Regions from separate parts of the Paenibacillus sp. 2KB_22 genome, predicted to be linked through region 1. Evidence: riboswitches for the same ligand, from Rfam matches in the RefSeq annotation. Region 1 holds a riboswitch; the other holds the start of a gene.
The links. Region 1 has a riboswitch for glycine ahead of sdaAB (L-serine ammonia-lyase, iron-sulfur-dependent subunit beta). Riboswitches for the same ligand answer to the same signal wherever they lie in the genome.

Region 1 (3,420 bases):
CTTATATTCGTCACAATGAGAACCTGACGTATCATGTCGTTGATGAAGCGAGCGGGCAGAAGTATCTGCTGCGTATCCATCAAGCTGCATATGCAAGTATGTCAGGCATTCAGCACACGCCTCCTGCACTGGAGGCAGAGATGAACCTGCTTCATGAGTTAAATGCAACGACAGCATTACGCGTACAACATCCGGTACGCAATGTATCGGGAGATTGGGTCACGTTATGGACAAGTGAAGCAGGTAAAGAAATCTGCTGTACAGTACTGGAGTGGATTGAGGGCAGGGACATCCAGCAGGGAGAACGTCTGACAACAGAGCAGATATATGATCTTGGTGCGCAACTACAGATGCTTCATCAATATGGGCGTGTTCAGAATCAGACAGATCGAACAAAGGTACGGCCGACATATGGCAATATCCATGAGAATTTGGTCATGCTAGGGCAGCTGGAGGAGGGAGTCCGATTGGGGATTTTTACAACGGAAGACTTCGATCTGCTTCGTGAGACGTTTGAGAACATTAATGAGCAGCTAGCAACGTACCCACAGCACACGGGGACCTGGGGCGTCATTCATGGGGATATTACTCGCAACAATCTGCTGATAACGGATCAGGGGATGTCCATGATTGATTTTTGTCTACACGGTTATGGTTATTATCTTTTCGATGCCGGAGGGGCAGCGCTTATGTTCAATCGAGAGGAACGTGACATATTCTTATCCGGATACACCAAACAGATCGCACCACTGACGGATCGTGATATCCGATTAATGGAAGGGTTCATGTTGATCTTTACACTTGGTTATTATGCTTTTCAGATGGCGAACGAGTCTAGGCACGAATGGATGAAAGATCGCATGCCGAAGCTATGTAGCAAGTATTGCAGACCTTATGTACAGAACGAGAGTATCTTCTACAAACTGTGAATTATAATTCAGATGTGCAGATCCGGAAGCGCTATGAACAGGAGGTTCAAAGATTATGGTTGCCTGAATACCCGAACAGTTTCGTGGACATTATCATAAATAGTAGTAAGCGCTTTATGAATTGAAGGAGAATAAAATAATCTGTTTAAAAAGTTCTTTTTATCGTATTAATGTGATGAAATCTGACAATATATTCTGGTTTCCAGCGGTTCAACAGGAAATGAAGGAAATACATCCAAAGATATCGTTAAGTTTGTTGACACTGATCTTCCGGTCGATTAATCTTAATGAAGAAGAATGAACGATTTCCATTACTGTTCTGACATACGCTCAGAATGGTTCCATACAGCGGATGATAACGAGCGGGAGAGACCTGAGTTAGCCGAGCAAAATGGCTAGTGTTCAGGCACCGAAGGAGCAAGCTGCTGCGCACCCGGCCCAGTGGTTAATCTCTCAGGTAAATGTACCATCGTTGGACGCAACTCTGGAGAGTGCGCGAACTGCGCCACCCAAGGGGTATATGATCAGTTAGCCTGGTGACCTTGTCTGCAATTGCAGGCCATGCACCATGTCGTGAGACACTGCTGATCGTGAAACTCTCAGGTATCGAGGACAGAGAGAGGGCCTGAGGCCTTCTTCTGTCCTTTTTTGATGTCATCATTCAGTAATAAAGGAACATTATGGCATGGGATCTGGATGGAAATGACGAATACAATTGGAGGGTTATAAGGTGCGATTTAAAGATGTTTTCTCAATTATTGGTCCGTCGATGACGGGGCCTTCAAGTTCACATACAGCTGGAGCAGCAAGGCTGGGAAGAATCGCTCGTCAGTGGCTAGGTTGTACGCCTGAACGTGCCCGGCTGACACTATACGGTTCATTCGCTGATACGTATCAGGGGCACGGAACAGATCTGGCACTGATCGGCGGTCTGCTGGATTATGTCACAGACGATCCGCGTATACCGGATGCAGAGCAATACGCAGAGGAAGCGGGCATGGAAGTCGAGTTTTATACAAGCGGCCTGCCTGCTCCTCATCCCAATACGGTCAAAATTGAGTTGTGGCATGCAGGACGTACATGTTCCTTAATCGGTGCTTCTATTGGTGGTGGTAGTGTATCGGTGCATGCGATGAATGATTTTCGTGTTCAGATTAGTGGTGAGTTTCCGACACTCGTTCTGCGACATGCGGACAAAGCAGGAGTGCTTGCCTCGGTAACGTCCACGATCAGTTCATCCGGGGTTAACATCGGGTATATGCAGGTGGACCGGAAAGCCCGTGATGGCGAAGCGCTTACTGCGATGGAGATGGACGGCGTGCCGAATCCTGATATGCTCAAGCGTCTGAAGGAGCTGGATCATGTACTGGACATTCGTGTCATCGATTTGAAGAGAGGAGTTGATTCGGATGCGATTTAAACATTTACACGAACTGAATACGATCTGTACAGCGGAATCCAAAACGATTGCTCAACTGATGATTGAGGAGCAAGTTCAGGAGACCAATACACCGGAAGCGGATGTTGTGAAGCAGATGTCTGAATATTATCAGGTGATGAAGGAAGCGGTACGTAAAGGGTTAACGGAAGATACCACATCACGTAGTGGATTAACGGGTGGAGACGGTAAAAGAATGGCCGAGTACATTCGCAAGGGTGAGACTTGCTCTGGTGATGCTTCCGCACTTGCCATGGCGTATGCCCTGTGTGTATCTGAAGTGAATGCCTCCATGGGCCGGATTGTGGCAACACCTACAGCCGGTTCCTGCGGCATCATCCCTGGCGTTTTTATCAGCTCACAGGAGCGATTTGGCTGGACGGACGAACATTTGGTGAATGGGTTGTTCTGCGCGGGAGCGATTGGTTATGTTATTGCCAACAATTCATTTATCTCCGGTGCGGAAGGTGGTTGTCAGGCAGAAGTGGGGTCCGCGATCGGCATGGCTGCGGGTGCCATGGTTGAACTGCGTGGAGGTACACCGGAACAGGTCGTTCATGCTGTTGGCCTAGCGTTAAAAAATACACTGGGCCTTATCTGCGATCCGGTCGCAGGCCTCGTTGAGATCCCGTGCATCGTCCGTAACGGACTGGGTGCAGTTACGGCGCTGGCTGCGGCTGACATGGCCCTGGCCGGAGTGCGTAGTGCTATTCCGTCAGATGAAGTCATCGACGTTATGCTGGAAGTAGGCAGTGCGATGCCGAGCCGTCACCGGGAGACAGCCCAAGGCGGGTTGGCTCAGACACCAACCGGTCGCAAAATGATGCAGAAGCTGGCTAAACCGAAGGCAAAGCGTGCAGAGCCTGAGACGGAGTCCGCGACTGAAAATGAAAATGACGTAGAACCTAAGGCGTAATAGAATCGGTATGAATTAAATCTAACTTAACGCTATCTCATGTAGTCCTTAGTCTTGATTATTAAAGGTGATGCAGCGCTCTTTGCATGATACGAAAGGCCGATACAATCTCTTCCTGGTGAAGATTTGTATCGGCT
Region 2 (3,420 bases), on a different contig from region 1:
CACAAGGCTTTTCCCGCCTATGACTTTTGTCATTTCCAAAATCATTTTCTAACCTATAGTTTGGTCCAAGCAGGTGATTTACATCCTCAATCTGCTTGAATCCTCATCCAACATCATTCTTGGAAAACACAAAAAACCTGTGCAAGCATCCGGCTCACACAGGTCGAAACAATAAGAAGCATATTTCATTTTGTTATCAAATATATGTTAATAAGTACAAGTTCGTTGATCCTATTCTTCCGTATGTTTACGATACGCGTCTGCATTCATCAATGTAGACAACGCTGCTGTCAGATCTCCCTCAACACGGATCTCAATCATCCAACCTTCCTCGTAAGGAGAACTGTTCACAAGTTCAGGTGAGTCCTGCAACGAATCATTGACTGCAATAATTGAACCTGTGACGGGAGAAAACAAGTCCGACACCGTTTTGACCGATTCAATCGTTCCAATGCTGTCTTCTGCTTTTACATTGGATTCAAGGTCAGGCAATTCCACAAACACAATGTCACCCAGCTGATGCTGAGCGAACTCGGTAATGCCAATACGTACAGTATCCTCCCCTACGGTTTGCACCCATTCGTGCTCTTCACTGTACAGGAAATCACTTTTCAATTCGCTCATCGATATCCGCCTCGCTTTTCATTAATGAGTGCATGCGTTCTTTGACCTTAACCTTTTTCCCAAAACATAGCGTATGATATTTCGGATTCAAATGTCAAGATACCTCACAATTTATTTGATAATCGCCTCCTCAAACCGTAACCTGAATACACTCTTTCTACATATACTGGTGAATATTAGAATAGTAAGCGCAGTCTTTTTAAATACACGAACGATTATATTGATTAAACAATAAATATTCGGTTTTTAATTATTTTTGATGATATCGTTCTTGACATTGGCAGTGGATTCACGTTTTAATGAGAGGAGTAAATGTGTTTATTGGACTATGTTATACCCGCGGATGAATGTAAAGGGAGAGATTACCCATGACACCCGATTCGGGATGTACATGAGGTAACGCCGAAGGAGTAAACCACCGATAAGCGGGGGTGAATCTCTCAGGCAAAAGGACTTTTACGGGACGCAACTCTGGAGAGCATCTATTCGCCCTGTGCGGGCGTTATGATCACCCAAGGGGAAACCTGTTGTACAACACAGCGGGGTAACTCTCAGGTACAAGGGACAGAGCCTTAGAATACAGCGTGCTACTTGGCATGCCGATTCTTTGGCCTGTCCTTTTCCTTTTTCCCAAAAAAACGAAAAGCAGGATTTCAATCGGCGCTGCCATAGCTGCCTTACCATACTTATCTACGAATGACTTCTAGCTGAAAAATTAAAAAATACCCTGGTTCATTGATCCACGATTGCATATTCGGCCGTTTGACGGCCCAAGACGAGGTGATTTGATGTCCGATTTGCTTAGAACACCACTCTTTCCCCTATATCAGCAATATGAAGGCGTACGGTGCATTGATTTTGGAGGCTGGGAGCTTCCAGTGCAATTCAGCGGAATCCAGAAAGAACATGAAGCGGTGCGTGAGCGTGCTGGACTGTTCGATGTATCCCATATGGGCGAATTCACCGTACGAGGTGAGCAAGCCGAAACATTTTTGCAACAAATGATGACCAATGACGTGACTACGCTGGTTCCGGGTCAAGCCCAGTATACCCTGATGTGTTATCCAGATGGCGGTGTGGTGGATGATCTGCTCGTGTATAAATTGGAAGATCAGCATTACATGCTCGTCGTTAACGCCTCCAACATCGACAAGGATTGGGCGTGGCTGCAAGAACACTTGATCCCTGGCGTGAGCATGACCAACGATTCGGAGCAGACGGCGCTACTCGCCCTGCAAGGTCCACTGGCTGTAGATATTATCGGAAAAGTTACAAATACAGATGTATCGGCGATTGAACCGTTTCGTTTTGTGCAGAATGCCGAAGTATGTGGTGTAGAGTTGCTGTTGTCCCGTACGGGTTATACCGGAGAAGATGGCTTTGAACTATATGTTCCTGCAGATCAGGCCGCTGTGGTCTGGAATGGATTAATGCAAGCTGGTGAAGGTCACGGACTGGTGCCAACCGGACTTGGTGCCCGGGATACATTGCGCTTTGAAGCGAGGCTCCCATTGTACGGACAGGAATTGTCGGCAACCATCTCTCCGCTCGAAGCTGGTGTTGGCATGTTTGTGAAGCTGAATGCCGGACCTTTTATCGGACACGAAGCCTTGTTACAGCAAAAAAATGACGGGCCTGCCCGCAAATTGGTTGGCATCGAAGTCCTGGAACGCGGTATCCCCCGCCCGCACTATCCGATTTACGCAGAAGGCGTACAGATTGGCGAAGTGACAACAGGTACGCAATCACCTACATTGAAGCGTAATCTGGGGCTTGCCCTTATCGACAGCAAATACGCTGCGCTCGGAACCCCGCTTGAGATTGAGATCCGAGGTAAGAAACTGAAGGCCGAGGTCGTGAAGACCCCTTTTCATAAACGGACACGAACGTCAAAGACACCTACTCAAGGAGCTGATCAAGCATGAGCAAGCACCGTTACATTCCCATGACCGAGCAGGATCAGAGCGCCATGCTCGCCACCATCGGTGTGGATTCGCTGGAGGAACTGTTCCAGGACATTCCCAAAGAGATTCGTTATCAGGGTGAGCTGCCCGTATCCTCCAAACTCGATGAATATGCGCTGACACGTCATATGTCCAAACAAGCCGGCGCCGGCGCCAATTTTGAAACACACGCCAGCTTCCTCGGCGCAGGCATATACGATCATCATGTTCCTTCCGTCATCAATCATGTCATTTCCCGTTCCGAGTTCTACACCGCCTACACACCTTATCAGCCTGAGATCAGCCAAGGTGAACTGCAGGCCATTTTCGAATTTCAATCCTACATCTGTGAATTAACTGGCATGGCTGTAGCCAATGCCAGTATGTATGATGGCGCAACTGCCTTTGCTGAAGCAGGTAATCTGGCCGCAGCGGCAACTCGTCGCAAACAGCTCATCGTATCCCGCACCGTTCATCCGGAAGCTCGTCAGGTATTGCAGGCGTATGCGCACGGACTCCGTCTGGAGATTGTCGAGATTGGCTATAAGGATGGAGTCACGGACTGGGATGCCCTGCAAGCCGCCATATCGGATGATACCGCAGCTGTCATGATCCAGAGTCCGAACTTCTTTGGTGCCGTGGAAAATGTAAAGCAAGCTGCCGACCTCGTGCATGCGCACAAAGGCCTGCTCGTCGTAAGTGCTAACCCGCTATCGCTGGGTCTGCTGGAAGCCCCAGGCAAGCTGGGTGCCGACATCGTCGTTGGCGATGCGCAGCCCCTCGGCATCGCCGCTTCACTCGGCGGCCCGACATGCGGATATTTCGCCGTATCCCAGCCTCATATGCGCCGAAT

Region 2: another riboswitch for glycine. It lies ahead of gcvT (glycine cleavage system aminomethyltransferase GcvT); the one in region 1 lies ahead of sdaAB (L-serine ammonia-lyase, iron-sulfur-dependent subunit beta).

The regions. Positions count from the first base shown of each region.
Region 1 covers NZ_JBFRHG010000005.1:143,856-147,275, reverse strand. The annotation lists gene AB4111_RS24625 (phosphotransferase enzyme family protein) at 1-929, shown strand, start outside; glycine riboswitch at 1,283-1,407, shown strand; glycine riboswitch at 1,412-1,547, shown strand; gene sdaAB (L-serine ammonia-lyase, iron-sulfur-dependent subunit beta) at 1,660-2,349, shown strand; gene sdaAA (L-serine ammonia-lyase, iron-sulfur-dependent, subunit alpha) at 2,339-3,283, shown strand.
Region 2 covers NZ_JBFRHG010000002.1:1,690,116-1,693,535, forward strand. The annotation lists gene gcvH (glycine cleavage system protein GcvH) at 232-624, opposite strand; glycine riboswitch at 968-1,090, shown strand; glycine riboswitch at 1,094-1,194, shown strand; gene gcvT (glycine cleavage system aminomethyltransferase GcvT) at 1,413-2,549, shown strand; gene gcvPA (aminomethyl-transferring glycine dehydrogenase subunit GcvPA) at 2,546-3,420, shown strand, end outside.